Regions from separate parts of the Streptomyces sp. NPDC037126 genome, predicted to be linked through region 1. Evidence: riboswitches for the same ligand, from Rfam matches in the RefSeq annotation. Region 1 holds a riboswitch; the other holds the start of a gene.

Region 1 (15,101 bases):
TGACGGAGTCCTGCGCGGCGACCGCGTTCAACCCGTGGGACCGTCAGAAGATCGGCACGGTCGGACAGCCGCTGCCGGGCTCGGTGGTGCGGATAGCGGACGACGGCGAGGTGCTGCTGCACGGTGAGCACCTGTTCAAGGAGTACTGGAACAACCCGGCCGCGACCGCCGAGGCGCTGGCCGACGGCTGGTTCCACACCGGTGACATCGGCACCCTCGACGAGGACGGCTATCTGCGGATCACCGGCCGGAAGAAGGAGATCATCGTCACGGCGGGCGGCAAGAACGTGGCCCCGGCCGTGATAGAGGACCGGATCCGGGCGCACGCGCTGGTCGCGGAGTGCATGGTGGTCGGCGACGGGCGGCCGTTCGTGGGCGCGCTGGTCACCGTCGACGAGGAGTTCCTGGGCCGTTGGGCCGCCGAGCACGGCAAGCCCGCGGGCTCCACCGCGGCGTCGCTGCGCGACGACCCGGATCTGAACGCCGCGATCCAGACGGCCGTGGACGACGGCAACGCCGCGGTGTCGAAGGCGGAATCGGTGCGGAAGTTCCGCATTCTGTCCTCCCAGTTCACGGAGGAGTCGGGCCACCTCACCCCGTCGCTGAAGCTCAAGCGGAACGTGGTGGCGAAGGACTACGCGGGCGAGATCGAGGCGATCTACGCTAAGTAGCCCCCTCTCTGACGGTGCGTCATGGCGCGGTGTCCTCCACGAGGACCCGCGCCATCGCGCGTTCGGCGAGCGCGGTGATGGTGACGAAGGGGTTCACGCCGATGTTGCCGGGCACCAGTGAGCCGTCGGTGACGTACAGCCGGTCGTACCCCTTCACCCGGCCGTAGTCGTCGGTGGCCTTGCCGAGCACGCAGCCGCCCAGCGGGTGGTACGTGAAGTCGTCGGCGAAGACCTTGCTGGAGGAGCCGAACAGGTCGTACCGGTAGATGGTGAGGTTGGCCAGGTTGATCCGGTCGAAGAGCTTCTTGGCCATGCCGACCGACACCGCGCTCTGGGCCGGTGTCCAGCCGAGCTTGACCGTGCCGGAGGCCGAGTCGTACGTGAAGGACGCCCGCTCGGGGTTCTTGGTGATCGCCAGGTAGAGGCTGATCCAGTGCTCGAAGCCCATGGGCAGCGGTGCTATCTCGGCGAAGACCGGGTTGTCGGCGTTGGCCCAGTCGTCGATGCCCATCACGGGCATGGTGGCCTCGTTGGCGCCGACGGTGTCCCAGACGTGGTTGGCGCGGCCGAGCATGGTGTTGCCGTTGGTGCCCCAGCCCGCGCCCACGGTGGGGTCCAGGTCGGGCAGGGTGCCGGTGTCCCGGGCGCGGACGAGGAGTTCGGTGGTGCCGAGGCTGCCCCCGCCGAGGAACAGGTAGGTGCAGCCGTACTGCTTGGTCTCGACGACCGCGCCGGTGTCGTCGATCCGGTCGGCGGTCAGCACGTACGACCCGTCGGGCGCCCGGCTCACGGAGCGCACCCGCTCCATGGTGTGGATGGTGACGTTGCCGGTGCCGAGGGCCCCGGCGAGGTAGGTCTTGTCGAGGCTGCGCTTGCCGTAGTTGTTGCCGTAGATGACCTCCCCGGCGAGCGCGGACCTGGTGGCGGTGCCCGCCGCCTCGCGCTGCATGTAGCCGAAGTCGTAGACGTTGGGCACGAAGGTGGTCTTCAGGCCGGCGTTGGCGGCGGCCTTCCGGGAGGTCCGGGTGAACTGGTACCACTCGGTGGACTCGAACCAGGCCGGGTCGATGGTGTTGACGCCGAGCATGGCGCGGGCGCGCGGGTAGTAGGTGGCGTACATCTCGTCGGCGTCCACGGTCGGGAACTGCTCGGCGAAGTAGGACTTCACGGGGGTGACCGCCATGCCACCGTTGACGAGCGAGCCGCCGCCGACGCCCCGGCCGACGTACACGGACATGTTGTCGTAGTGCACGCGGTCCAGCGCCCCCGGGTAGGGGCTGATGGGCTTGTTGACCACGTCCAGCCACAGGAACGTGGCGAGCGGGGCCTCGGTGCGGGTGCGGAACCACATGGACCGCTGGTCGGGGGCGCTGGTGGAGCAGAACACCTTGCCGTCGCTGCCGGGGGTGTTCCACAGCCGGCCCATCTCCAGGACGAGGGTGCGGATGCCCGCCTGGCCGAGCCGGAGGGCGGCGACCGCGCCGCCGTAGCCGGAACCGACGACGACGGCGGGGGCGGACTCGACCGCGCGGGGCTCGGCCGCACGGGCCGACTGGAGGCCGACGCGGGTGAACCCGAGGGTGGCCGCGGTCTGGAGCGCGGCCACACCGAGAATGTGACGTCTGGTCAGCTGACGCTGCATCAGTTTTGCTGTCATGCGCGCAGCATGTGCGGATTTTCCGGTTCCGGCTAGTCCGCCTGCCGGGATTTACAGCAGGGCTTTGAGCTTCTCGGCCAGCAGGTCCCAGCGCCACCCCTCCTCGACCCACCGGCGGCCGCGCTCGCCCATGCGGCGGCGCAGCGCGGGATCCTGCAGCAGGACGACGATCCGCTCGGCCGTCTGCCCGGCCGAGCCGCCCCGCACGACCCAGCCCGTCTCCCCGTCGAGCACCGCGTCGGGCGCGCCGCCCGAGTCCCCGGCGACGACCGGCAGCCCGGTCGCGGAGGCCTCCAGGTAGACGATGCCGAGGCCCTCGACGTCCAGGCCGCCGCGCCGGGTGCGGCAGGGCATGGCGAAGACGTCGCCCGCGCCGTAGTGGGCCGGCAGTTCGGACCAGGGGACGGCGCCGGTGAAGCGGACCGAGGCCGCGACGCCCGTCTCCCGGGCCAGACGGCGCAGATCCCGCTCGTAGGGCCCCCCGCCGACGATCAGCAGCACGGTGTCCGGCTCGGCGGCGAGGATCTGGGGCATGGCCCGGATCAGGGTGTCCTGGCCCTTGCGCGGGACCAGCCGGGAGACGCAGACGACGACCGGGCGGTCGGTCAGGCCGAGCCGGGCCCGGACCTCGGCGCCCCCGGACTCCGGGTGGAAGGTCTTCTCGTCGACCCCGGGCGGCAGCTGCACCATCCGCCCGGCCGCCTCGGGGCTCAGCGCCGCGGCGATCCGGGAGCGGGTGTACTCGCCCAGATAGGTGATCGTGTCCGTGGACTCCCCGATCCGGCCGAGGAGCTGCCGGGCCGCGGGCAGCTGGGCCCAGCCGGCCTCGTGCCCGTGGGTGGTGGCCACCAGCCGCTCGGCCCCGGCCCTGCGCAGGGCGGGCGCCATGAGCCCGAGCGGGGCCGCCGCCCCGAACCACACCGACGTACAGCCGTGCTCGCGCAGCAGCCCGGCCGCCCGCCGGGTGGCCCCGGGGGTCGGCAGCAGCATCGTCGTGCGGTCGCGTACGACCGTGAAGGGCTGCTCCTCGTCGAAGGCGGCCGTGGCCCGGGCGCCCTCCTGGCCGCGCTTCCAGGTGGAGGCGTAGACGACCAGCTGCCCGGGGTCCAGCCGCAGGGCCATGTTGTGCAGGAAGGCCTGGATGCCGCCCGGCCGGGGCGGGAAGTCGTTGGTGACGATCAGGGTCTTGTGCATCGCCGCCGACCCTACCGAATGGGCCGTCCGGCGCCGGGCGGAGACCGGGTCCGGTGGCATGCGCACGGCCGGGCACGACATCATGTTCCCGCGACGCGGACATCGAAGTGTTGATCGAACGGCAGGGGATCAGGTGGAGACCGAGGGCACCCGGTGGTCCCTGGCATGGCTGCTCGCGACCTGGGCCGTCACCCGCGCGGCCCTGCTGCTCTTCGTGTTCGGGGTGTACGTCTTCCCGGGCCCCGACGTCACCTCCGACGTGTCGGTGACCTACCTGGGCTGGTACGAGGTCCTGCAGCAGGGAACGTTTCCGCTGGACGACGTGACCTGGCAGTACCCGCCCGCCGCCGCCCTCGCGATCCTCTCCCCCGCCGCGCTGCCCTTCCTGTCCTACGCGCACGCCTTCTTCGTCCTGGCGTCCCTCGCCGACCTGGCCGTGCTGGTCCTGCTGCTGCGCTCCGGCGGGCGCCCCCGACGCTCGCTGCGCGGCGCCTGGGTGTGGGTGGTGGGCGTGCCGCTGCTCGGACCGACGGTGTACGCCCGGTACGACGTGATGGTGACCGCGGTGACGGTGGCGGCCCTGCTCGCCGGTGTCCGCCGACCCCGGGTGATGGGCGCGCTGACCGCCCTCGGGGCCCTGCTGAAGGTGTGGCCGGCCCTGCTGCTGGCCGGTGCCACCCGGCGGCGGGCGTGGGCGTCGGCGGCGGTGACCGCGTCCGGTCTCGCGGCGCTGTTCTCGGTGTCCATGCCGGGCGCGTTCGCCTTCCTGACCTTCCAGCGGGACCGGGGCACCGAGGTGGAGTCGCTGGGCGCGCTGGTCTTCCATGTGGCCCGGCACTTCGGCTGGGACGGGCAGGTGCTGCTGAACTACGGGTCGGTCGAGTTCGTCGGCCCGCACGTGGACCAGGTCAGCACGGTGGCGCTGGCGCTGACCGGGGCCGCGTTCGGCTGGCTGCTGCTGTGGCGGCTGCGGGCGGGCCGCTTCGCGCCGCACACCCTGGCGGACGCGGCGTTCACGGCGGTGCTGCTGTTCACGGTCACCAGCCGGGTGATCAGCCCCCAGTACCTCGTCTGGCTGGTCGGTCTGGCCGCCGTCTGCCTGTCCCACCGGGCGAGCCGCATGGGGACGCCCGCGGTGCTGGTGGTGGCGGCGTCCTTCGTGACGGTCCTGGAGTTCCCGGTCGGCTTCGTGCACGTGGTGATGAGCGACTGGTACGGCGTCCTGCTGATGCTGCTGCGCAACGGCCTGCTGGTCGCCGCCGCGCTGACGGCCGCCCGCCGGCTGTGGGACACGACCGTGCCCGTGGCACCCGAGGCCCCCCTCCCCTTCCAGCCGGCGCACACGGAGGAGACACCGGTCTCCCCCTGACTCCGGCGGGCGCCGCGCGCTCAGCCGAGCCGGGTCCTGACGTACTCCTGCCAGCGGGCGGTGAAGGCCCGGGGGGTCGTTCCGAGGACCTTCTCCAGGGCCCCCTCGACGGCGCCCGCGCGCCTGCCGTGGTCGCCGACGGCGCGGTAGAAGGCGTCGAGCCGGGCCGTACCCCAGTGGTCGGCGATCATCCGGCAGGCCAGCCAGCCGCTCTCGTAGGCCTGCGCCAGCTCGGTGGGGTCGCTGGTGAAGCCGAAGTCCTTGTCGGTGGGGAGCGCGGCGGGCGCCCTGCCGTCCTTCACGGCGTGGGCGAGTTCCGGCGCGGCCTCGGTGGGGGTGCGGCCGATGCCGAGGTAGCCGATCCAGTCGGCGTAGCCCTCGGAGAGCCACAGCGGGGTGGCGCCGGTGGTGTGCGCACGGGTGGCCACGTGGGTGGTCTCGTGGGTGAGCACGACCTGCTTGCCGACGTCGCCGAGCACGGCGTACGCGTCGGGGTTCACCACCACCCGGTCGGCCGGTGTCCGCCCGGAGGCGCCCGCCTCACCGGTCGTGACGGCGGCGATGCCCCGGTAGTTGGAGGCGGGCGAGCCGAGCAGGCCCGCCATGCCGTCCAGGGAGCGCGGGACCAGGACCACCACCTTGCGGGCCCAGTCGGCGCCCCACGCGCGGGAGACGGCGGGGACCGCGTGGTCGGCCAGCCGGGCGAAGACGCGCAGCCCGGCGGTGGACTGCCCGGTGCCCAGAACCAGGCTGTGGGCGCCGCTGACGGCGGTCACCGTGCCCTGGTCCCACAGCTGCTGCCCGGTCCGTCCCGCGGGCCGGTCGGCGGTGACGTGCCAGGCGCCGTCGGCGGAGCGGGCGAGGGTGAGGGTGCGGCGGGCGTCGACGGGCGCCCGGTCGTAGCCGGCGACGCGGTAGCGCAGCTCGGCGTCGGCGGTGGCGCCGGAGGCGGTGCGGTGCAGGCCGGTGACCCGGTAGGTCCAGGAGGCCAGCGGAAGGGCGCGCAGCCGGGTGTACTCCGTGCGGGTGCCGGTCGCGGCGTACGCGCTCTCGTCGTGGCCGAGGAGCGCCGTGGACCGCAGGTCGAGCACGTGCTGCACCTCGGTGCGGGCGGGGTCGGCCGCCGTGCGCCCGCCGCACCCGGTCAGGGGCAGCAGCAGGCACAGGGCCACCGCCCCGCCGCGCCACACCCCTCTGCCTCCGGCCATTTCCCGATCGTACGGTGCGGACCGGGAAGTCAGGGCCGGGTGACGGAGGAGACCGGCATCATCCCGACCGGGTCGTAGCGCACCGCCGCCCCGGGGTAGGGCGCGTGGATGACCTGGCCGTGCCCGACGTACATCGCCACGTGGCTGGCGTCGGAGCGGTAGACGACGAGGTCGCCCGGGCGCGCCTGGGACAGCGGGATCCGCCGGCCGGCGAAGCGCTGCTCCTGCGAGGTGCGGGGCAGCTGGATGCCGGCGTGCGCGTACGACCACTGCATCAGGCCCGAGCAGTCGAAGCCGGAGGGCCCGTTGGCGCCCCACACGTAGGGGCGGCCGAGGGCGGAGCGGGCGGCGGCGAGGGCGGCCGCGGCGCGGGCGTCGGGGGCGACCGCGCCGGTCAGGTCGGGCAGGTCGAGGCGGCCGGCGCCGTCGGAGCGCGAGGCCCGGTCGTAGGCGGCGCGGTCGGCGGCGGACAGCGAGTCGAGCAGCTGCCGGGCCTTCGCGAGCTTGCCCTCCACCGTCCTCTTGTGCGCGGCGACCGCCTTGCGGCTGCGCTCCAGCTCGTCGAGCTTCCCGGTGGCCTCCGTGCGCTCCTGGGCGAGGTCGCGCAGCGCGGACTGCAGCTCCCGGAGCTGACCGGCCTGCTGGGCGCCGATCCGGTCGAGGGTGGCGGCCTTGTCGAGGTAGTCGTCCGGGTCGCGGGAGAAGAGCAGCGCGACGGCCGGGTCGATGCCGCCCGCGCGGTACTGGGCGCCGGCCAGTGAACCGAGCTGCTCGCGCAGGGAGTTGACGGCCTGCTGCCGGCGGGCGATGTGGTCCTGGGCGTCCCGGACCTCCCGGCGCAGCGTGTTCACGCGCTCCTCGGCCCGGTCGAAGGCCTGCGTCGCCTGCTCGGCCTCCTGGTAGAGCCGGTCGACCTCGGCGCGGGTGTTCGCGTGCGGCGAGGCCTGCGCCGGTGCGGCGGCGAGCGCCGCGGCCGTGGCCGACAGCAGGCACAGGGCGGCGGCGCCCCGGTCGAATCCGGACGGTGCAAGGCGGCGATGGGACCCCACGGGTTGCCGTACCCCTTCCGCTGGCTGACAGATGACGTCCCCGGCGCCCGGGGACGGGGAGGCCCCGGCGCCAGGGAAACGCGGCAGACAGTAGCCGTGCGGAAGGGCCCCGACCAAAGGCGTCGGCGGCAACAGAAGGTGACGCCCCGCCGCTGACGCAGGTCACCGGCGGGGCGTGGGGTCAGTTCGTGTCCCGGTGATTCGCCCGTTCGGGCGCCACCGTGCGGTCGTCCGCGGGTCTCAGACCCGCACGCCGAACTGGAAGGGCATGTCGGACATCGCCTCATAGCGGACCACGGCGCCGGTGTGCGGGGCGTGCAGCACCTGGCCGTTGCCGGCGTACAGGCCGACGTGGTGGATGTCGCCGTAGAAGAAGACCAGGTCGCCGACCTTGAGGTCGCTCTGGCTGTAGATGCGGGTGCCTATGGTGGCCTGCGCCTCGGAGGTGCGCGGGATGGAGACACCGGCCGCCGCGTAGGCGTAGGAGGTCAGGCCCGAGCAGTCGAACGAGGAGGGGCCGGTGGCGCCGTACACGTACGGCTTGCCGAGCTGGCCCTGGGCGGCGGCGAAGGCGGCCGCGGCACGGCCGGATCCGGGCGGGGTGTCGCCGAGGTTCACGCGCTGGCTGGAGGAGCGGTCGGCGCGCTGCTGCTGCGCGGCCAGCTCCGCCTTCTCCTTGGCGGTCAGGCTGTTGAGCAGCTTCTGCGCCGAGGCGAGCTTGTCCTGGACCGCCTTCTTCTGGTTGCCCAGTTCGGTGCGGGTGGCGGAGAGGTCCTTGAGCTTCTCGGTGGCCTCCGCCCGCTCCTGGGCGAGTTCGCGCTGTTTGTCCTGGATCTTCCGGAGCGCGTCGACCTGCTGGCCGCTCAACTGGTCCAGCGTGGACGCCTTGTCGAGGAAGTCGTCCGGGTTCGAGGAGAGGAAGAGCTGGACCGAGGGGTCGATACCGCCGGAGCGGTACTGGGCCGTGGCCAGCGAACCCAGGCCGTCGCGCAGCTTGTTGAGGTCTTCCTGACCCCGGGCGACGTTGTCCTGGATCGTGGAGATTTCCTTCTGCAGCTTCTGCTGCTTCTCCTTGGCCCCGTCGAACTTCTCGGTGGCCTGCTCGGCCTGCTGGTAGAGCTCGTCGACCTTGGCCTTGACCTGGTCCTTGCTGAGCTTCTGACTCGGCGCGGCGTTGGCGGCGTTCGCGCTCAGCACGACGGCAGCGGCGGCTGCGGTGGTCAGCACGGTCACGCGAGCGCGACTCTGCTGCTTGGGTCGACGATGGGACGCCACGGAGGACGAACTCCTTCTTGTGAGTGATCACCCGTTCGGAGGTTCGAGCCCAGACCCTAGTGACCCACTTGTGATCAGTTCAAATCCTCACACCAAAAAATCCCGCCCCGCAATGCATTCTTTGCACAGAACTCACATGCAGTGAGGCGCGCTTGACACTAAGTGGTTCGACGATCAACCCAATTCGGGCATTGCGTACGTCCGTTGGGCCTTCAGGACAGTCGCTTCAGAAGTACCGCAGAGGCCACGGGACGGGCACCCGCCCTGGCGACGCCGTCGGCCACCTCGCGGTCGGTCGAGGCGACGATGACCGGACGGCCCGGTGGCTCCGCGCGCACGAGCTGGCGGATCAGCTCGTCGGCCGTGACGCCCGGCTTGGAGAACAGCACCCGCACCCCGCGCGGCGGCGCCAGGAGCACCGGCGCGGCCAGTTCGGCGCCGTCGAAGACACAGGTGACCTCGGCGCCGGTCTGCGCGGCGAGCGCGGAGAGCTGACCGAGCAGCCTCAGCCGCTGCTTCTCCAGCGGCATCTGCGGATAGCCGGTCTTGGTGACGTTGTAGCCGTCGACCACCAGATGCGCCTGGGGCAGGGCGAGGAGCTGGTCGAGGATCGCGGGGTCGTGCTCGGACAGGGCGCGCGCCGCGATGTCCTTTGGCGTCATCCGTCCCGGCTCCACCGCGTCGACCGTCTCGGCCGGGCGCACGGACACCGGCGGCAGGGCCAGTTCCCGGCGCAGGCCCTGGGTCGCCTCCAGCAGGGTGTCGAGCAGCAGCCGCACCCGCATGTCCTCCACGCTGCGGCCCTCACGGGCCGCCCGGCGGGTGGCCTCAAGGCCCGCCTCGGCCTCGCCGAGGCGGGCCTTGAGCCGGCGGGACTCGCTCTCGGCGGCCGACACCTGGGCCTGCGCCTCGGCGCGCACGGCGTCGGTCTCGCCCTGCGCCTTGCGCAGCGCGGCCTCGCCCCGCTTCACGTCGCTGAGGGCGGCGCGCAGTTTCCGGTGCAGCGATTCGGCGTCCCTCTTCGCCGACTCCAGCTCCGTGCGCAGCCGTTCGGTCTCGGCCCGGGTGTGCTCACGGGCCTGGGCCAGCTCGGCACGCAGCCGGTCCAGTTCGGCCCGGCTCTCCTCGTCCGCCCGCTCGGCGTCGGCGCGCTGGGCCTCCTCGCCCGCCGCGGTGACCAGCTTCACCCAGCCCGCCGGACGCAGTACGTAGGCCGCGGCCGCCACGTCGAGCGGGTCCGCGGCCGGGGGCGGCGAGCCGGAGTCGAGGGCGCCGGCGAGTTCCGGCTGCGCCTCTCTGAACTTCTCCCCGATCCGCTGCCGGAACAGCGCGTCGGTCTCCAGCGCCGCCGCCATCGCGTTCCCGGCGAACTTGGCCCGGCGATTCGGGGTGAACCGGGCGTACTGCCGGAGCTGCGCGGGCAGTTCGCCCATCGTCAGCCCGCCGAAGCCGTCCGAGACGATCTGCACGGCCCTGCGCCGCACTCCGTCGGGCAGCGGACGGTCAAGCACCTCAGCGGTGCCGTCGCCCGGCCCCCCGCCTGCGGTCTCCACCATCCGTCACACCCCAATACCGAAGAAAACCTCTCCGGGCCGCTCCGCTCAGGAGCCGGCGCCCGGCCTGTCCACGAGTTCCACCTGGTCCACCGCGTTGCACCAGCGGCAGCGCACCGACTCGATGGTCTCACTGACCACCTCGCGCTCCTCCACGCTCGGCTCACCGGCGAGATCGAGATGCACGTACTCGACGACCTTGGACGAACGGGTGACGTCGAACCGGGTGAGGTTGCCGCACAGGGTGCAGCGCCACCGGGTCGTGGCGGTCGGCAGGGGAACCGTCATCGTGGCTGTCCGCTTCCTTCGTCTCGTCGTCGGGCCGGGCCGGGGGCCGGCGCGTGTGGCTCGTAACCCTACGGCCTGGCAGGTACTCGCCGCCCGCCCGTCCACGGCGGCGAGGCGGTCTGTCAGCTTGCGTCCCCTTACGTCATGCTCTGTGTTCATGATCAGCGACTGGAGCACGGCGGCCGGCAGGACCCTCAGGGCACTCAGGGGCACCTCGGCGCCGACGACGTACGCCCTCATCGCCCTGTGCTTCCTGATCTTCGTCCTGGGCCCGGCCTCCGGGCTCACCCCCGGGTACGGCTCCGGGGACGCCCTGCTCGCCGCGCAGCGGGCGTACTTCCGCCGCTGGGGCGTGGTCCCGGCCGAGCTGTTCGGCCGCCCCGCGCAGCAGGCACTCACCCCGGTCACGGCCCTGTTCGTGCACGGCAGCTGGGTGCACCTGCTGGGCAACATGCTCTTCCTCCTCGTCTTCGGTGTGATGACCGAGGAGCGGATGGGCCGGGTGGAGTTCACTCTCTTCTACGTCGGCTGCGGTTATCTGGCCCTCCTGGGCTACGCGGTCGCCAACGCCACCTCGGAGCAGTCGCTGGTGGGCGCGTCCGGGGCGATCTCGGCGGTTCTCGGAGCGTTCCTCTACCTGTTCCCCCGCGCCCGCGTCACCAGTCTTCTGCCGTTCCTGTTCTTCCTGCCGCTGCGGTTCCCGGCATGGGTCGTGCTGCCCTTCTGGGCGGCGCTGCAGTGGCTGGCGGCCGGGCGCTCCGCCCAGGGGCCCGGGGTGGCCTACCTCGCGCACCTGGTCGGCTTCGCTCTCGGCTTCGGCTACGCGTGGGCGCGCTACGGGACGAGGAAGGGCCCGAAGGACGGCCCCGGACGAGCGGTGGTGGGGGACGGGCGGGCGACTAGAGTGAAAGCCGCCCCTGCTCAGGCCCCCGAGGGAGAGAACCAGCCGTGATCACCGCGATCGTCCTGATCAAGACCAGCGTGGACCGGATCCCCGAGATCGCGGAGCAGATCGCTTCGCTGGAGTCGGTCACCGAGGTCTTCTCCGTCACCGGTACGTACGACCTGATCGCGATGGTCAGGGTGCGGCAGCACGAGGACCTCGCCGAGGTGATCCCGGGTCGGATCAGCAAGATCCCGGGGGTCGAGGCCACCGACACGCACGTCGCGTTCCGCACCTACTCCCAGCACGACATGGAGGCGGCCTTCGCGATCGGGCTGGACTCCTGACCGCCTGAAGGCCGCCCCACCGGACGCCCCGGCCTCACACCGCGGGCACGCAGCGCCCGTCCTCCGTGCGATACGTCCACTTCGCGCCCTCGGTCACCAGTTCCTTCACGGCGTCCACGAAGCGGCGCACGTGCTCGTCCGGCGTGCCCGCCCCGAAGCTCACGCGGATGGCGTTGAGGGCCTTCTCGCCGGGCGCAGCCTCGGGGGCGCCGCACTCCCCCTGGGTCCTCGGGTCCGTGCCCAGCAGGGTGCGCACGAGGGGGTGGGCGCAGAAGAGGCCGTCGCGCACGCCGATGCCGTACTCGGCGGAGAGGGCGGCGGCGAAGTGGGAGCTGTTCCAGCCCTCGACGACGAAGGAGATGACCCCGACGCGCGGGGCGTCGTCGCCGAAGAGGGAGAGGAACCTGACCTCGGGCACCCCGGCGAGCCCCTCGCGGACGGTGTCGATCAGGTGCCGCTCGCGGGCGACGAGGGTGTCCCAGCCCGCCTCGGTGAGCGCCTTGCAGGCGGAGGCGATGGAGTAGGCGCCGATGACGTTCGGGGAGCCCGCCTCGTGCCGGGCCGCGCCCTCGTGCCACTCCACGTCCACCCCGCCGTCCTCGCGCCGGGTGACCTTGCGGCTGGCGCCGCCGCCCGCGAGGTACGGCTCGGCCACCCGCAGCCAGTCGGCGCGGCCGGCCAGGACACCGGAGCCGAAGGGCGCGTACAGCTTGTGCCCGGAGAAGGCGACCCAGTCCACGTCCAGCTCACGGATGTCCACCGGGTGGTGCGGGGCCAGCTGGGCGGCGTCCAGGACGATCCGGGCGCCGTGGGCGTGCGCGGCGGCGGCCAGCTCGCGGACCGGCCACAGCTCCCCGGTGACGTTCGAGGCACCGGTGACGCAGACCAGGGCCGGTCCGTGCGGGGCGCGGTCGGCGAGGGCCCGTTCCAGCGTCGTCACGGCCTGCTGCGGGGTGCGCGGGGCGTCGAGGTAGGTGACCTCGGCGTCCTGCCAGGGCAGCAGCGAGGCGTGGTGCTCGGTCTCGAAGACGAAGACCTGGCAGCCGGCGGGCAGGGCGCAGGCCAGGAGGTTCAGGGAGTCGGTCGTCGACCGGGTGAAGACCACCTGGTCGCCCTCGCGGCAGCCGAGGAACGCGGCGACCGTCCTGCGGGCGTTCTCGAACAGGTCGGTGGAGAGCTGGGACAGGTAGCCGGCCCCGCGGTGGACGCTGCCGTAGTAGGGGGCGTAGGCCGCCACGTCGTCCCAGACACGCTGGAGGGCGGGGGCGCTGGCGGCGTAGTCGAGGGCCGCGTAGGCGACCTCGCCACCGGTGACGAGTGGGACGGTGACATCTGCGCCCAGAACGGAAAGCGGGGCACAAACGGACTGGTCGGCGGCAGCGGTGAGGACAGACATGGGGAACTCCCGTGAGGACGTACGGCGCAGGGCGTACGGAAGGAAGAGAAGATGGGTGTGCGGAGGCGGGGCTCGGCGGCCCTATCGCATTCGCTTGCTCACGGAAGGCTCCTCGACGACCAGGACCCCTGGTTTCTCGAGGGGTCCGCGCTTGCCGCGGACCTCGTTGCCCACGACCTGGTCCTCACCCGGGGCACCCCGCCACGGACGGAGGGTTGCCGGACAGTCGGCCGGGGCCTCATGACTGTCACTCATGACCTGGTACGGGAACGTACGCGAAGTGATCGGCGTCCCGCAACCCGAGTCCGGATCGCGGGACGCCGACCGGGGACCCTCAGGCGTTGCTGGCGGCCACCCAGCGCTCCAGCGCCCGCTTCGCCTCGCCGGAGTCGATGGACTCCGCGGCCTTCTCCATCCCGGCGCGCAGCTGCTCCGTCAGGGACGCGTCGCCCGGCGCGAGGGCGACCAGAGCCGCCGCCGAGTTCAGCAGCACGGCGTCCCGGACGGGTCCCGGCTCGCCGTCCAGCACGCGCCGGGCGACCTCGGCGTTGAACGCCGGGTCGCCGCCGCGCAGGGCCTCCACGGGGACCAGCTCGATCCCGGCGTCGCGCGGGTCGAAGGACTCCTCGGCCACCTTGCCGTCCCGGACCACCCAGACCCGGGAGGTGGACGTGGTCGTCAGCTCGTCCAGGCCGTCGTCGCCCCGGAAGACCAGCGCGGAGTTGCCGCGCCCGGCGAGGACGCCGGCCACGATGGGCGCCATCCGCGGGTCGGCGACGCCCACCGCCTGGGCGCGCACCCGGGCCGGGTTGGTCAGCGGACCGAGCACGTTGAAGGTCGTCCGGATGCCCAACTGGCCGCGTGCCGCGGCGACATGACGCAGTGACGGGTGGAACTTCACCGCGAAGCAGATGGTGATGCCGGCCTCCTCGGCGACCTCGGCGACCCGCTTCGGCGTCAGGTTCAGGTTGATCCCGAGCTTCTCCAGGACGTCGGAGGACCCGGAGGCGGAGGAGGCGGCCCGGTTGCCGTGCTTGACGACCCTCACGCCCGTGCCCGCGACCACGATCGAGGACATGGTGGAGATGTTCACCGTCTTGGCGCCGTCACCGCCGGTGCCCACGATGTCGACGGCGGGACCCGGCACCTCGATGACGTTCGCGTGCTCGTACATCGTGCGGACGAGGCCGGAGATCTCCTCGACCGTCTCGCCCTTGGCCCGCAGGGCCACCATGAAGCCGGCGATCTGGGCGTCCGTCGCCTCGCCGCGCATGATCAGGTCCATCGCCCAGGCGGTCTCGTCGGCGGACAGGTCCCTGCCGTCCAGCAGACCGTTCAGCAGAGCGGGCCAGGAGCGGCCCGCCGCGGTGTCGCCTCCAGCGGGGGTCACAGCGCTCATAAGCCGCTCCTGGTTCGATGTCCCGCACCACGGGACGCGTGTCTCAACAGGTCCCACCCTATCGACCCCCGGGGACGGCGAAGGGCCCCGTCCGTAACCCGGACGGGGCCCTTCTGCGTGGCGTGACGACGCGGTGGGATCAGTGGTGGCCGTGGCCGCTCGTGATCTCCTTGTACTCCTCGACGGTCGGCTTCGCGATCTGGTTGTCCTCGCCGTGGTAGGCGCTGGACAGCCGGGCCCTCAGCCGGTCGCCGGCCTTCACCTTGCGCTCGACACCGTTCTCGTCGACCGTCGGGCCGATCTCGAGCGGCTTGTACTGCTCGTGCGCGGTGAGCGTGTGCAGCTGCTCCTGGCTGAGCGGCTCGTGCACCTCGATGAACTCACCGTGCGGCAGGCGCTTGATGATGCCGGTCTCGCGGCCGTGCAGCACCTTCTCGCGGTCACGGCGCTGCAGGCCGAGGCAGATCCGCTTGGTGAGCAGGAACATCAGGACCGGTCCGACGAAGACGAAGATCCGGACGAACCAGGTGACCGCGTTGATCGACAGGTTGAGGTGCGTGGCCCACAGGTCGTTGCCGCCACCGATCAGCAGGGTCAGGTACACCGTCATCCAGGCGACACCGAGGCCGGTGCGCGTCGGGGCGTTCCGCGGGCGGTCCAGGATGTGGTGCTCGCGCCTGTCACCGGTGACCCAGGCCTCGATGAACGGGTAGACCGCGATCGCGACCAGGACCAGCGGGAAGATCATCAGCGGGATGAACACGCCCAGGACGAGCGTGTGGCCCCAGAAGTCGATCTCCCAGCCCGGCATG
Region 2 (15,101 bases), on a different contig from region 1:
TGGTGGAGCACGGCGACACAGGTGATGACGTCGTACGGTCCCGGGGGCAGGCCGTCCGGGGCCTTCGCGAGGGCGTAGCCGACGCGGGGTGCCGGACCCGTCAGCTCCCTCGCCCGCTCCAGGATCCCGGCGTCCGCGTCGACGCCCAGCACCCGCTCCCCGCGCCCGGCCAGCAGCCGCACCAGGTCACCGCTGCCGCACCCCACGTCCAGCGCGCTGCCGAAGCGGCGGGGCAGCCGCCGCAGCAGCCAGCGGTGGTAGTGGGCGTTGTGGTCCCAGGGGTGAGCGGTGTTGAAGCGGCTGAGCGCGGCGAGCAGCCGGTGCGGCAGCATGGTCACATCCTCACACTGGACATACACGAACCGATGGACTACGCAGGCTGACCATGAACCACCCCCAGCTCGCCGCTCTCGGACGGGCCCTCCGGCTCCTCGGGGAGCACGGCGAGGCCCTGACCGCCGACACCCCGGACGCCCGGCTGCACGAGATCAAGGCCGATCTGCGCAGGGCGCTCGACCTGCTGGACGAGAGCGTCTCCTCCGGCGCGTCGAGCACCCGGTGCCCCGAGCATCCGCAGGGGCCGGTCGACGAGAGCGCCCCGGACCTCTGCCTGCTCTGCGAGACCCGGCGCCGCGCCGCCCGCCGCTCGGAGTACCAGAGCGGCAGGGACCGGTCCGCCGAGCCCGTGGCCACCGCCCCCTCCCGGTACGGCGTCCGTGCCGACCGGCCGCAGCCCCAGCAGCGCTGGCTGCCGGAGCTGTGGAACGGGCAGGAGTGGCAGCTGTGCGGGACGCCGAGGCGGGACCGGCGCGAGGCCGAGGCCTATCTCGCCGCCCAGCGCCGGGGGCCCCGGCCCGCCATGGCGTACCGGCTCGTGCACGAGTTCACCGACTACGAGGTGCTGCGGGTGTGGGGGACGCCGGTGCGGGTCGACATCGAGCCGATGGGGAACCTCTAGGGCCCCGCTCAGCCCAGCAGCGGCAGCGGAACCGGGTCGTGCCCCTCCCAGATGCGCCTGCTCGCCTCCTCCGGGTACGGCGCCACCTCGGGCTCCGCGTCCAGGATTCGCACCAGGCGGGACCCGGTGTCGTACTCCGGCCAGCCGGGGTCGCCGGTCCGCGCGAACGCCGTCCAGGAGCGGCGGAAGAGCGCCGAGAGCCGCTCCGCCTCCGGGGTGGGCGCGCCACCGGGGAAGAGCAGGGCGCCCAGGTCCGCGCCGAACGTGCCGAACAGCAGCGGGACGTCCAGGCCGTGGCAGGCGCCGAGCACACCGTCGCTGCCCGGGGCGGGCCAGGTCAGCTCGTAGACGTGGGCGCGGCCGCCGCCCGCGCGCTGCGCCTCGGCCAGGCGCAGGCTCGGCATGCCGAACAGCCAGTCCGTCTGGACGCGTTCGAAGAGCTGGGACGGTGTGGCGCCGGGGAAGGCCGCCCGGTAGGCCGCCTCGCCCGTCTCGCCACCCGGTGCGTACAGGCGCAGGGTGGCGGTCGCCATCTCGTCCGTGACCTTGTCGAGCAGTCCCGCCATGACCAGGAACAGGCGGCACTCGTCGCGGTTGTGGCCGACGAGGAGGTCCACGTCCCGCGCCTCGCCCGCTGCCAGGGCCTCCCAGGGGGTGGTGGGCAGGACGTCGCCGTCGACCACCGGTGAGAAGGGCACGGACGTGGGCGCCGCCTGACCCCATCTGCCGTTGTACTGGGACATCTTGACGCCCACGGCCTGGCCGGCCGCCGTGAGCCGCCGGGGGTCCGCCGCCGCCAGGTCCGCCGCCGTGGGCGCGAGGCCCGCCTCGGCCGCCAGGACCGCCGCCATGTCACGGGCCAGCTCGGGCGAGAAGAACGTGCCGGGCACGCTCTGTGCGACCGCCCGCCGGAACAGGCCCCGCGCCCTGGGCATGGCCAGCAGGGAGGCGATCGAGCCCGCGCCCGCCGACTCGCCGAACACCGTGACCCGGGCGGGGTCGCCGCCGAAGGCGCCGATGTTCTCCCGCACCCACTCCAGGGCCGCCACCTGGTCCAGCAGGCCGCGGTTGGCCGGCGCGCCCTCCCAGAGGCCGAAACCCTCCATGCCCACCCGGTAGTTGAAGGTGACCAGCACCGCGTCGCCGTCGCGGGCCAGCAGCCGGGGGTCGTAGCCCGGCTGGCCGCCGTGGCCCAGTTTGTACGCGCCGCCGTGGATCCAGACCATGACCGGGCGGGCCGAACCCGGGTCCGGGTCGGGGGTCCAGACGTTGACCGTGAGCCAGTCGTCGGACTCCGGGCCGGGGACCTGGGCCTTGCGGCCGAGGAAGCCCGCCTCCTGCGGGGGCGGCGGGCCGAACGCCAGGGCGTCGCGGACGCCGTCCCAGGGGCGGGGCGGGCGCGGCTCGCGGAAGCGGGCCTCGCCGACCGGGGGCGCGGCGAAGGGGATACCCCGGAACACCGACAGCCCCTGCTCACGCAGGCCGCGCACCGCGCCGTGGGCGGTGCGCACCACGGGGCCGTCGGTGTCCGGGGCCGGGGACTCGCTCGTCGTCATGCTCGCTCCTCACTGGTCACCAGGGGAACGCACGGCGACGATCACAAGTGCCCGTCCGCCCAGGCGGGTTCAGCTGAGCGTCTTCAGGGACGCGGCGTCGTACGGCTTCAGCTCGTCGAGGCGGTCGGAGAGCACCTTGGCCGCCCACTCGGGGTCCTGCAGCAGGGCGCGGCCGACGGCGACCATGTCGAACTCGTCGGACTCCAGCCGGTCGAGGAGGTTGTCGATGCCCTTGACCGGGGAGCCCTGGCCCTGGAAGGCGTTGATGAAGTCGCCGTCGAGGCCGACCGAGCCGACGCTGATGACCTGCTTGCCGGTGAGCTTCTTCGTCCAGCCCGCGAGGTTGAGGTCGGAGCCCTCGAACTCGGGGAGCCAGTAGCGGCGGGTGGAGGCGTGGAAGACGTCGACGCCGGCCGCGGCGAGCGGGGTCAGGATCGCCTCCAGCTCCTCGGGGGTCTCGGCGAGGCGGGCGGTGTAGTCCTGCTGCTTCCACTGGGAGTAGCGGAAGAGGACCGGGAATTCGGGGGAGACCGCCTCGCGGACCGCGGCGACGATCTCCGCGGAGAACTTCGTGCGGGCCACCGGGTCACCGCCGTAGGCGTCGGAGCGCCGGTTCGTGCCCTCCCACAGGAACTGGTCGAGGAGGTAGCCGTGGGCACCGTGGAGCTCGACGCCGTCGAAGCCGATGCGCTCGGCGTCCGCGGCGGCCCGGGCGAACGCGGTGACGACGTCGTCCAGGTCCCGCTGGGTCATCGCCCTGCCGGTGGCCTCGGCGCCCGCGGTGACGAGACCGGAGGGGCCCATCGCGGGGGCGCTCGGGAAGGGGGCGTCACCGTCCTTGCGGACCATGCCGATGTGCCACAGCTGCGGCACGATGGTGCCGCCCGCCGCGTGCACGTCCTCGGCGACCTTCGCCCAGCCCGCCAGCTGCTCCTCGCCGTGGAACCGGGGCACGCGGTCGCTCTGTCCGGCCGAGTCGTGGCCCACGTAGGTGCCCTCGGTGACGATGAGCCCGACACCGGCGGCGGCGCGGCGCGCGTAGTACGAGCGCACGTCCTCGCCGGGCACACCGCCCGGGGAGAACATGCGGGTCATCGGCGCCATCGCGATCCGGTTGGGGACGGTGAGGCCGTTGAGGGTGATCGGGCGGGACAGGATCCGGGCCGCGCGGGAGGTGGCGGGGGGCGTGACGGTCACGTGGGGGGCTCCTCGTGAGTGATCGATTAACCGTTCGGTATGTGAACACGCATTGTTGCAGCTCCTTAAGTAACCGCCTATGCGGTGCCCCACATTCCGTCTCCGGCGGGGCCTTCACGTGGTGCCGCTCACACTCTCCCGGTTCAGCCGCCGCACCCGCTCCCGCAGCACCTCGTCCGGCGGGGCCGGCTCGACCGACCCGGGCGGACAGTCCCACTCCCGCCCGCCGCCGACGGGGCGCAGCTGCACCCGGCCGCCCACCCGCCCCATCACCTCACCGATCCGTCCGCTGCGCGTGTCGACGGCGTACTCGGGCGCCTTCGCCCGGAGAGCCGCCGCGAGCCGGGAGGCCACGCCGAGGTTGCAGCGGCCGAGGTCGACCAGGGCGTACGGGTCCTCGTCCGAGACGCTCAGCGGGTCCACCCGCAGGGACGGGAGGACGACGCCGACTCCCCGCAGGGCCGCGCGCAGCCGCTCGACGGCTTCCGCGGCCGTCCGGGCGGGCCGCTCCTCGGCCGCCGTTTCCTTCATCTCCATTGCGCCAATTCCTCCACGCAGAGTGCTGCCGTTCACCACACAGCGTGTCCGCCCGCGCCCTAGCCTGGCCAGATACGGCGTCCCAACAGACTCCGCTGTCGGATCAGGAGCTGCCATGGCAGGACCGAAGGACCTCGACCCGTCGTCGTCGCCGCGCGCCCTCCTGGGGGCGGAGTTACGGCACGCCCGCGAGCGCAGGGGCCTGAGCCAGGAGCAACTGGGCCAACGGTTGTTCGTGAGCGGGTCGTTCATCGGCCAGCTGGAGGCGGGCACGCGGCGGATGCAGCCGGAGTACGCGCGGATGCTGGACGAGGTGCTGGAGACGGACGGCTTCTTCCAGCGGAACTGCCGGGCGGCGGCCAGGTCGAAGTTCGAGGAGCACTTCGAGGTGGTGGCGGAGGCCGAAGCTCAAGCCACTGCGATCAGGGAGTACACACCGCTCCTGATCCCCGGACTGCTGCAGACGCGCGCGTACGCACAGGCCGTGAACCGCGCGCACGACCCGATGGCATCGGAGGAGACCATCGAGGAGTGGACGGAAGGCCGGATGGAGCGCGTCCGTCTACTCGACCATCCAACAAAGCCTTTGTTGTGGGCGGTGCTTGACGAGGCATCGTTGCGCCGGGAGACGGGAGGACGGGCTGTGATGGCGGAGGCCCTGCGTCACGTCGCCGGACTGGCCCTCCGTAACCGGGTCATCGTGCAGGTGCTGCCGTTCAGCGCGGGTGCACACGCGGCGATGCAGACCGACCTGAAGTTGATGGAGTTCGCGGACGCCCCTCCGCTGGTCTACTACGAGGGGGTACGCACCGGGCGGGTGGAGGACGATCCCGCCACCGTCGCCCACCTCAGGTTCAGGTACGACCTCCTCGTGGCCTCAGCGCTCTCGCGGGACAAGTCCCTGGCTCTCATCGAGGCGTTGGCGGAGGATTACGCGCATGAGGAACACCCCTGACCTGAGCACGGCCGCATGGATCAAGTCGAGCTACAGCGGCGGCGGCAACAACTGCTTGGAAGTCGCCACCGATCACCCCGCCCTCGTCCCCGTCCGTGACTCCAAGACCCCCCAAGGCCCGACGCTCGTGTTCCGGCCGGAGGCCTGGTCCGCGTTCGTCGCGAACCTCAAGCCTTGAGCCCCGAGCCCTCTTTGCATGGAATGGGTGGAGGGCCTCAACCCACCCTCCCACCCCGCGAGTTGACGGCATGCGTCTGATTTGCCACGCACAGTCACGAGGCTCTAGCGTGCCCGCATAACGAACAGCCCCCGCCAGGCGCTACCAACACCTGCGGGGGCTTGACCTCCGAGATCGAAACACAGGCGATCCCGTGGCTGAAGCCAAGCTTAGTCCTGCCCTCCCGCCCGCGCACGCGTCCTCCCACCCGATGGCCAATCCGGGTTACGGAAAGCGCTCCGCGTCCGACCAACACCGCCGTACCAACGGCGACTTCGCGCACCTGCCGCCGCGCGAGGCCGCCATCGCCGCGTACGTCGACCGGCTCCCCGACGGCGCCGACATCTCCGTGAAGACGCTGGCCAAGCAGCTCCCGTACGGCCAGTGCGCGCTGCGCACGGCCCTCAACCGCATCCAGGCGGCGGGGCACTTACGGCGAGGAAGGGAGCGGCTGGAGACGGAGGAGGGCGGCTCGCGCTGGATCACCCGATCGTGGTGGTCCCGTACCGCACGCGACGACGCCTGGTGGGCGGCGTTCACCCGCGGCGACGTACCGGAGGACGCGCACCCGCCCGAACGGCCCGGCCCCACCCGCTCCCGCGCCCACGTCCTCCTCGCCGCCCTCGGCCGCACGGCCCCCGTCCTGTCCCTCTCCGCCGCCGACTGCGCCGCTCTCGCCCCGCTGCTCACGGAGTGGTTCGCGCGCGGGGCCACCGACGAGGCCGTACTGCGCGCCCTGACCGACGGGTTACCGGCGCCGGTCCACCACCCGGCCGCCCTGGTCCGCCGCCGTCTGACCGACAAGCTGCCGCCGGAACCGGTCCCGCGTCCGGTGTCCCGCCGGGTCCTGGAGTGCTCGGAATGCGGGGTGCCGGGGCGGCCGGAGGCACTGCCACGGGGCGTGTGCGGCGGCTGCCGGGGCGAACACGCGCCGACGCGCTCCCACGCGCCCCTGCCCCCTTCAGCGGTCCAGGTCCACGCAGCCGGGATCCGCGCTGCGATGTCCCTCAAACGACCGGAAAGGACAAAGGACTACGCCGACTGAACCCACCGCGAAAGCCCGAGGGCGGTACCCCCAGCCGGAAGCTGGACGTACCGCCCTCGGTCCACAGGACAGGCGATCAACCCTCAGGTCGATCAGAAGTCCATGTCACCGCCCGGCATGCCGCCGCCGGCCGGCGCGGCGGCCTTCTCCGGCTTGTCGGCGATGACGGCCTCGGTGGTGAGGAACAGCGCGGCGATGGAGGCGGCGTTCTGCAGAGCGGAACGGGTCACCTTCGCCGGGTCGATGATGCCCTCGGCGATCATGTCGACGTACTCGCCCGTGGCGGCGTTCAGACCGTGGCCGACGGCCAGGTTGCGCACCTTCTCCACGACGACGCCACCCTCGAGACCACCGTTGACGGCGATCTGCTTCAGCGGGGCCTCCAGCGCGAGCTTCACGGCGTTGGCGCCGGTCGCCTCGTCACCGTCGAGGTCCAGCTTCTCGAAGACCGAGGAGGCCTGCAGCAGGGCCACGCCACCACCGGCGACGATGCCCTCCTCGACGGCGGCCTTCGCGTTGCGGACGGCGTCCTCGATGCGGTGCTTGCGCTCCTTGAGCTCCACCTCGGTGGCGGCACCGGCCTTGATGACCGCGACACCGCCGGCGAGCTTCGCCAGGCGCTCCTGCAGCTTCTCGCGGTCGTAGTCCGAGTCGCTGTTCTCGATCTCGGCGCGGATCTGGTTGACCCGGCCGTTGACCTGGTCCGAGGAGCCGGCACCGTCGACGATGGTGGTCTCGTCCTTGGTGATGACGACCTTGCGGGCGCGGCCCAGGAGGTCCAGGGTCGCGTTCTCCAGCTTGAGGCCGACCTCCTCGGAGATGACCTCGCCGCCCGTGAGGATGGCGATGTCGCCGAGCATGGCCTTGCGGCGGTCACCGAAGCCCGGGGCCTTGACGGCGACGGACTTGAAGGTGCCGCGGATCTTGTTGACGACCAGCGTCGACAGGGCCTCGCCCTCGACGTCCTCGGCGATGATCAGCAGCGGCTTGCCCGACTGCATGACCTTCTCCAGGAGCGGGAGCAGGTCCTTGACGGAGCCGATCTTGGAGTTCGCGATGAGGATGTACGGGTCCTCGAGCGACGCCTCCATGCGCTCCATGTCGGTCGCGAAGTAGGCGGAGATGTAGCCCTTGTCGAAGCGCATGCCCTCGGTGAGCTCGAGCTCCAGGCCGAAGGTGTTGCTCTCCTCGACGGTGATGACGCCTTCCTTGCCGACCTTGTCCATCGCCTCGGCGATGAGCTCGCCGATCTGGGTGTCGGCGGCGGAGATGGACGCGGTGGAGGCGATCTGCTCCTTGGTCTCGACGTCCTTCGCCTGCTCCAGCAGGGCGGCGGAGACGGCCTCGACGGCCTTCTCGATACCGCGCTTCAGGGCCATCGGGTTGGCACCGGCGGCGACGTTGCGCAGGCCTTCCTTGACCAGGGCCTGGGCGAGAACGGTCGCGGTGGTCGTACCGTCACCGGCGACGTCGTCCGTCTTCTTGGCGACTTCCTTGACCAGCTCGGCGCCGATCTTCTCGTACGGGTCCTCGAGCTCGATCTCCTTGGCGATGGAGACACCATCGTTGGTGATCGTGGGGGCGCCCCACTTCTTCTCGAGGACGACGTTGCGGCCCTTGGGGCCGAGCGTCACCTTGACGGCGTCCGCGAGCTGGTTCATGCCGCGCTCGAGGCCGCGCCGCGCCTCCTCGTCGAACGCGATGATCTTGGCCATGTGAAGTGGTCCCTCCAGGACTGGGGGTGATTCCTTCGGACCGCGCCCGCGCCCGCGACGGACGGTTCGCCGGCCTGTGGTTCCTTGCCCCACATGGCCTGCGGACCTCACCGACCCGGTCCTTCTTTGTCACTCTCACCTTCAGAGTGCTAACGCCAATGATTAGCACTCGGCATGGTCGAGTGCAAGCGCCTCGGGGGTACGGCCGCCCCCGTCAGCCGCCCGCGAACACGGCGCCCACGGGCACGGCGAAGGGCCCGCACCCTGTGCGAGGTGCGGGCCCTTCGTACAAGAAACGTTCAGGCGCTGAGGCGAACCATGTCGGCCTGCGGGCCTTTCTGGCCCTGCGAGATCTCGAACTCCACCCGCTGGCCCTCTTCCAGGGTGCGGTAGCCGTCCATCTGAATGGCGCTGTAGTGGACGAATACGTCCGCACCACCGTCGACCGCGATGAAGCCGTACCCCTTCTCCGCGTTGAACCACTTGACGGTGCCCTGAGCCATGCCTAACTCCCCTATTACTGGCCCTTGCACAGATCCGCACTTCGCGGACCCGGGTCAGACCTCACCCCCCATGGGACGGGGGCGTGCGCCGGAACGCGTCGACCGCGGCTGAATGTATCTGTCCAACTGCCGTCTGCAACAGGTCAATCGGACGAGAATTCTGGACGAGCCGGGCCCGGAATGTGGCGAGAATTCACCCGAATTCAGGGCAAGTCGGGCCCCATAAAAGCCACAAAAGCCGCATAAGACCCGTGCACTTTGGCTACTTCTTATCGGGTGTGCGGCATGAATCAAGGGCTTCCGGTTGGCACTCCGGGAGCGCGTTCCCCAACTGTACCGCGCTCAATCACGCAGAATTGCCCCCTCCGCTTCTCTCACGGAGGGGGCAATCGGATGAACATTCGGTAATCACTGTTACCGAGGGTAATGTTCAGTCATTCGGTCAGCCGCCGGCGACGGCCGGGATGATGGAGACGCCGGCGCCGTCCGGGGTCGCGGTCCCCAGGCCCTGCTCGAAGCGCACGTCGTCGTCGTTGACGTAGACGTTGACGAACCGGCGCAGCTTGCCCTGGTCGTCCAGCACCCGGGCGGCGATGCCGGTGTGGTTCTTCTCCAGGTCCTCGATGACCTCGGAGAGGGTCGCCCCCTCGGCCAAGACCTCGGCCTTGCCGCCGGTGTAGGTGCGCAGGATGGTGGGGATGCGAACGGTCACGCTCATGCGAGGCCAGCCTCTCGGAAGGAGTCCAGGGTCGGGCGGATGGTGGCGCTGAGGCCGGTGCCGGCCACCGCGTCGAGGGTCTTCAGGCCGTCGCCGGTGTTCAGCACGACCGTGGTCTTCGCCGGGTCCAGCACGCCGGCCTCGATCAGCTTGCGGGTGACGCCGACGGTCACACCGCCCGCCGTCTCCGCGAAGATGCCCTCGGTGCGGGCCAGCAGCTTGATGGCGTCGACGACCTCCGCGTCCGTCACGTCCTCCACGGCGCCGCCGGTGCGGCGGGCGATGTCCAGGACGTAGGGGCCGTCGGCCGGGTTGCCGATGGCCAGCGACTTGGCGATGGTGTTCGGCTTCTGCGGGCGGACCACGTCGTGCCCGGCCTTGAAGGCCGTCGACACCGGCGAGCAGCCCTCGGCCTGCGCACCGAAGATCTTGTACGGCCTGTCCTCGACCAGCCCGAGCTCGATCAGCTCCTTCAGACCCTTGTCGATCTTCGTGAGCTGGGAGCCGGAGGCGATCGGGATCACGATCTGGTCCGGCAGCCGCCAGCCGAGCTGCTCGCAGATCTCGTACGCGAGGGTCTTGGAGCCCTCCGCGTAGTACGGGCGCAGGTTGACGTTGACGAAGCCCCAGCCCTCGCCGGCCGGGTCGCCGATCAGCTCGGAGCAGAAGCGGTTCACGTCGTCGTAGTTGCCCTCGATGCCGACGAGTTGCCCGCCGTAGACCGCGGCCATGACGACCTTGCCCTGCTCCAGGTCGTGCGGAATGAACACGCAGGAGCGGAAGCCGGCGCGGGCGGCGGCGGCGCCGACGGCACCGGCCAGGTTGCCGGTGGAGGAGCAGCTGAGGGTCGTGAAGCCGAAGGCGCGGGCGGCTTCCAGGGCCTGCGCGACGACGCGGTCCTTGAAGGAGTGCGTCGGGTTGCCGGAGTCGTCCTTCACGTACAGACCGCCGGTCACGCCCAGCTCGCGCGCCAGGTTGTCGGCCTTGACGAGCTTGGTCCAGCCGGGGTTCAGGTTCGGCTTCCCGGCCACGTCCGCCGGGACCGGCAGCAGCGGCGCGTAACGCCAGATGTTCGCGGGACCGGCCTCGATGCGCCGGCGCAGTTCTTCGGCGTCGTAGGCGGAGAAGTCGTAGGCGATCTCCAGCGGGCCGAAACACTCCTCGCAGGCGAAAACCGGGCCGAGCGGCACCCGGTGACCGCACTCGCGACAGCTCAGAGCGGCGGCGGGCCCGAGATCGACGGTGGAACTGCTGGTGCTTGCAACTGTCTGCACAGCCATGGAGGCGAGGCCCTTTCTCCTCATCTTCCTCACGACGCATCTCGCCGTGAGACGGATTTGGCACCTTCCCTAGCCGGGAGCCTCGCTGTGGAAAGACGAGTACCGACTGGAGGGTTGCCGGGGCTTCACCGGGCCGTTTCCCTCTGCCCCTCTGGATGAGCTGTATGTGGTTGTCAACGCGGGCGACCCCCGACATGCGATGGTCATCGGCGTTGTTCAAGACTGTAACCGAAGGCCAGGACAGTTGAGATAGTCGTCCGAACCGCGAGACAACCGTGAGGAGCCGGGGACCGTGCTGGAAGAAGTCGAGCGCTGGCTGAGCACCCGCTCCTGGTCCGTGTCCGATCGCCCGCTGCAGCTGCTCCTCGCCGCCAAGCAGCGTACGGGTCAGAAGATCAGCGTCGTGCTGCCCGCGCTCAACGAGGAGGAGACCGTCGGCGACATCGTCGCGGTGATCCGGCGCGACCTCGTGGAGCGGGTCCCGCTGGTCGACGAGATCGTCGTCGTCGACTCCGGTTCGACCGACCGGACCTCCGAGGTCGCCGCCGCCGCGGGCGCGCGGGTCGTCCACCGCGACGACATCCTGCCGCGCATCCCGGCCGTCCCGGGCAAAGGGGAGGTCCTGTGGCGCTCCCTGCTCGTCACCACCGGTGACGTCATCTGCTTCATCGACGCCGACCTGAGGGAGTTCTCCTGCGACTTCGTCTCCGGGATCGTCGGCCCGCTGCTCACCGAGCCCGAGGTGGACCTGGTCAAGGGCATGTACGACCGCCCGCTCGCCGGGGCGTCGGGGCAGGGCGGCCGGGTCACCGAGCTGATGGCCCGCCCGCTGCTGAACATGCACTGGCCGCAGCTGGCCGGGTTCGTGCAGCCGCTGGGCGGCGAGTACGCGGCCCGGCGCTCGCTCCTGGAGCAGCTGCCGTTCCCGGTCGGCTACGGCGTGGAGCTGGGCATGCTGGTCGACGCGCTGCACCTGGTCGGCCTGGACGCGCTGGCCCAGGTCGACGTCGGGGTGCGCAGGCACCGGCACCAGGACGGCCAGGCGCTGGGCCGGATGGCCGCCGCCATCTACCGCACCGCGCAGCTCCGGCTGGCCCGCGGCCATCTGATCCGCCCCTCGCTGACCCAGTTCGAGCGGGGCGAGGACGGCTTCGAACCGCGCACCTACTCGGTGGACACCGAGGAACGGCCGCCGATGACGGAGATCGCGGAGTACGCGCATCGCCGGGTGGCGTGAAAGCGGAGGTACGGCCGTATACAGCCGCCTTCCGGGGTGGTCCGTACGTTTGAGCGTTTCCGGGCCGGGCTAGGTTGAGGACCATGGCTTCCACGCACGGTGCAGAGGTGCTGGTCGCGTCCAATCGCGGCCCGGTTTCGTACGAGGTGCGCCCCGACGGCTCGCTGCACGCCAAGCGGGGTGGCGGCGGGCTGGTCTCGGGGCTGTCGGCCATCGGGCCGGACACCGACGCGGTGTGGGTGTGCGCCGCGCTCGGCGACGGCGACCGGGAGGCCGTGCGGCGGGCGGACGGCGGGCTGCTGCCGGCCGGGGACACCGGCGGACAGCGGGTGCGGATGCTCGACATCGACGCGTCCGTGCACGCCGACGCCTACAACGGCATCGCCAACTCGGTGCTCTGGTTCGTCCACCACATGCTGTACCAGACACCGCTGGAGCCGGTCTTCGACGCGGAGTTCCGCCGGCAGTGGGCGTCGTACGAGGCCTACAACCGGGCGTTCGCCGAGGCGCTGGCCGAGGAGGCCGCCGACGGCGCGGCGGTGCTGATCCAGGACTACCACCTGGCCCTCGCCCCGCGCATGCTCCGGCAGCTCCGTCCCGACCTGCGCATCGGCCACTTCTCGCACACCCCGTGGGCCCCGCCGGACTACTTCCGGCTGCTGCCCGACGACGTCGCGGCCGAGCTGCTGACCGGCATCCTCGGGGCCGACCGGGCCGCGTTCCTCACCCGGCGCTGGGCGGACGCGTTCACGGACTGCTGCCACGCGGTGCTGGGTCCCGGGATCCCCTCGGGCACCCGGATCGGGGTGCACGGGCTGGGCGCGGACGCGGACTTCCTGCGCAAGCGCTCCCACGAACCGGACGTGGACGAGCGGATGGCGGCGCTGCGGAAGGAGATCGGCGAGGGCCGCCGGACCGTCGTGCGCGTCGACCGCACCGAGCTGTCCAAGAACATCGTGCGCGGGCTGCTGGCCTACCGGCAGCTGCTCGACGACCACCCCGAGTGGCGCGAGCGCGTGGTGCACATCGCGTTCGCCTACCCGTCGCGGCAGGACCTGTCCGTCTACCGCGACTACACGGCCGAGGTGCAGCGGGTGGCCGGGGAGATCAACACGCGGTACGGGACGGCCGGCTGGACCCCGGTCGTGCTGCATGTGAAGGACGACTTCGCGCGGTCGCTGGCCGCGTACCGGCTCGCCGACGTGGCACTCGTCAACCCCATCCGGGACGGCATGAACCTGGTCGCCAAGGAGGTCCCGGTCGTCTCCGACGAGGGGTGCGCGCTGGTGCTGTCCCGGGAGGCGGGGGCGTACGAGGAGCTGGGCGAGGACGCGATCGTGGTGAACCCGTACGACATCCGGGGGACGGCCGAGGCCCTGCACACGGCGCTGACCATGCCGGCCGCCGAGCGGGCGGAGCGGTCGAAGCGGCTCGCCGCCGCGGCCACCGCGCTGCCGCCCGCCCAGTGGTTCCTGGACCAGCTGCACGCGCTGGACCCTCAGTCCAGCTGAGCCGCGAGGCCCCTCAGCAGCCGTACGACGCCCTCCGGGCCGTCCACGACCAGGTCGGCCCTTTCGGCCAGTTCGGTGACCTCCGTGCTGCCGCTGCAGACGAGGAGGCCGGGCAGGCCGTCGGAGCGGAGCTTGTCCACGGCGGCGAAGGCGGGCAGGTCGCCGAGGTCGTCGCCCGCGTAGACGACGGACTCGGCGCCGGTCGCGCGGACGTGGTCGAGGAGGGCGACCCCCTTGTCCATGCCCGGCGGGCGGAGTTCCAGGACCATGCGGCCCGGTTCGACGATCAGGCCGTGCCGGGTGGCGAGGTCGGTGAGCGGGGCGCGCAGGGCCTCGAAGGCGGCCCCCGGGTCCTCGGCTCGGCGGGTGTGCACCGCGACCGCCCGGCCCTTCTCCTCGATCCAGGTGCCCTGCCAGGCGCCGACGCGGTCGAGGACGCCGGGAAGCTCGGCGCGGACCGCGGCGACGCCGGGGTGCGGGGCGGGGGCGGTGACCGTGCCGGTGACCGCGTCCCAGCGCTCGGCGCCGTAGTGGCCGAGGACGGTCAGGTGCTCCAGGCCGGCCACGCCGGCGAAGCCGCCGTGCCGGACCGCCACGCCGGCGGGCCGGCCGGTGATCACCGCGACGGAGGCCACCTTGGGGGCGAGCGCGGCGAGCGCGGGGACGGCCTCCGGGTGGGCGCGGGCCTGTTCGGGGTCGGCGACGATCGGGGCGAGGGTGCCGTCGAAGTCGAGACCGACCACTGCGGTGCGGGGCCTCGCCAGCAGCGCCGCGAGGCCGTCGCGGCCGGGCCGGGTGGTGGGGGTCGGCAGGGGGTCCGGCGGGTCGGTGGGATCCGTTGCGTCCGTCGTATGGGTGCCCATACGGCGACACTATCCGCGCGGGGCCGCCCTCACTCCTCAGCGCTCGGAGCGCCGTGCCTCGCGGACCCGGCGCAGGCGGTTCACCGTGACCGGATCGTGCGCCAGCGCGCGCTCGTCGTCCAGCAGGGCGTTGAGGAGCTGGTAGTAGCGGACGGGGGCCAGGCCCAGCTCCTCGCGTATCGCACGCTCCTTGGCGCCGGGGCCGGTGAAGCCCCGGCGCTCCAGCGCGAGGATGCCCTTTTCACGGCTGCCCAGTTCCATGCCCGCCACCGTAACGCCGGGCACCGACAACCGGGTCAGCCGGCGTTGCTGCTGTCGACGGCCGTGGCGTTCGCCTCCAGACGGGTCAGCACGCCGGCCGGGTCGCCGCCGGGGGCGACGGCCTGGCCGATGTCCTTCTTCACGGCCGCGCTGACCGACGCCCAGGAGGTCTTGCCCACCGGGTACAGCTCGGAGGTCGACAGCTGGTCCAGGAAGGGGTGCAGGGCCTTGTCGGGGGCCGCCTCCGAGGCGCTCATGGTGTCGGAGGCGGACCCGGTGACCGGGAGCAGGCCGTACTCGCGGGAGAAGCCGAGGACGTTCTTCTCGCTGTAGACGAAGTTGAGGAAGTCGCCCACCTGGTCGGCGTGGCCGTTCTGCTTGAAGGCCATCATCCAGTCGGCGACACCCATCGAGGCCCTGGCCTTGCCGGTGCGGCCCGGCATCGGCACCATGCCGAACTGCACACCCTTCTTCTCGGCCTGCTGGATCAGCGTGGGGTGCCCGTTGAGCATGCCGACCTGGCCGTCGGCGAAGGCGGCGAAGGCGTC

Evidence for each region. A riboswitch is a leader RNA that binds a small molecule or an ion and turns the genes downstream of it on or off. The one in region 1 is predicted to bind S-adenosylmethionine.
Region 2: another riboswitch for S-adenosylmethionine. It lies ahead of thrC (threonine synthase); the one in region 1 lies ahead of ACZ7FF_RS02990 (aminotransferase class V-fold PLP-dependent enzyme).

Annotation. Positions count from the first base shown of each region.
Region 1 is NZ_JBVJTD010000001.1:654,852-669,952, reverse strand. Features, by position in the region: gene ACZ7FF_RS03045 (AMP-dependent synthetase/ligase) at 1-671, shown strand, start outside; gene ACZ7FF_RS03040 (GMC oxidoreductase) at 691-2,328, opposite strand; gene ACZ7FF_RS03035 (glycosyltransferase family 4 protein) at 2,380-3,522, opposite strand; gene ACZ7FF_RS03030 (glycosyltransferase 87 family protein) at 3,656-4,891, shown strand; gene ACZ7FF_RS03025 (hypothetical protein) at 4,912-6,099, opposite strand; gene ACZ7FF_RS03020 (C40 family peptidase) at 6,129-7,148, opposite strand; gene ACZ7FF_RS03015 (C40 family peptidase) at 7,389-8,423, opposite strand; gene ACZ7FF_RS03010 (NYN domain-containing protein) at 8,636-9,979, opposite strand; gene ACZ7FF_RS03005 (hypothetical protein) at 10,025-10,264, opposite strand; gene ACZ7FF_RS03000 (rhomboid family intramembrane serine protease) at 10,422-11,216, shown strand; gene ACZ7FF_RS02995 (Lrp/AsnC family transcriptional regulator) at 11,213-11,494, shown strand; gene ACZ7FF_RS02990 (aminotransferase class V-fold PLP-dependent enzyme) at 11,529-12,890, opposite strand; SAM riboswitch class IV at 13,033-13,149, opposite strand; gene trpD (anthranilate phosphoribosyltransferase) at 13,225-14,289, opposite strand; gene qcrB (cytochrome bc1 complex cytochrome b subunit) at 14,429-15,101, opposite strand, start outside.
Region 2 is NZ_JBVJTD010000014.1:132,707-147,807, forward strand. Features, by position in the region: gene ACZ7FF_RS27850 (class I SAM-dependent methyltransferase) at 1-338, opposite strand, end outside; gene ACZ7FF_RS27855 (hypothetical protein) at 386-958, shown strand; gene ACZ7FF_RS27860 (carboxylesterase/lipase family protein) at 967-2,514, opposite strand; gene ACZ7FF_RS27865 (NADH:flavin oxidoreductase) at 2,584-3,711, opposite strand; gene ACZ7FF_RS27870 (hypothetical protein) at 3,826-4,248, opposite strand; gene ACZ7FF_RS27875 (helix-turn-helix domain-containing protein) at 4,364-5,203, shown strand; gene ACZ7FF_RS27880 (DUF397 domain-containing protein) at 5,187-5,381, shown strand; gene ACZ7FF_RS27885 (hypothetical protein) at 5,632-6,465, shown strand; gene groL (chaperonin GroEL) at 6,558-8,180, opposite strand; gene ACZ7FF_RS27895 (cold-shock protein) at 8,480-8,683, opposite strand; gene ACZ7FF_RS27900 (MoaD/ThiS family protein) at 9,126-9,401, opposite strand; gene thrC (threonine synthase) at 9,398-10,681, opposite strand; SAM riboswitch class I at 10,699-10,843, opposite strand; gene ACZ7FF_RS27910 (glucosyl-3-phosphoglycerate synthase) at 10,974-11,918, shown strand; gene ACZ7FF_RS27915 (alpha,alpha-trehalose-phosphate synthase (UDP-forming)) at 12,002-13,429, shown strand; gene otsB (trehalose-phosphatase) at 13,417-14,292, opposite strand; gene ACZ7FF_RS27925 (DUF3263 domain-containing protein) at 14,329-14,553, opposite strand; gene ACZ7FF_RS27930 (extracellular solute-binding protein) at 14,589-15,101, opposite strand, start outside.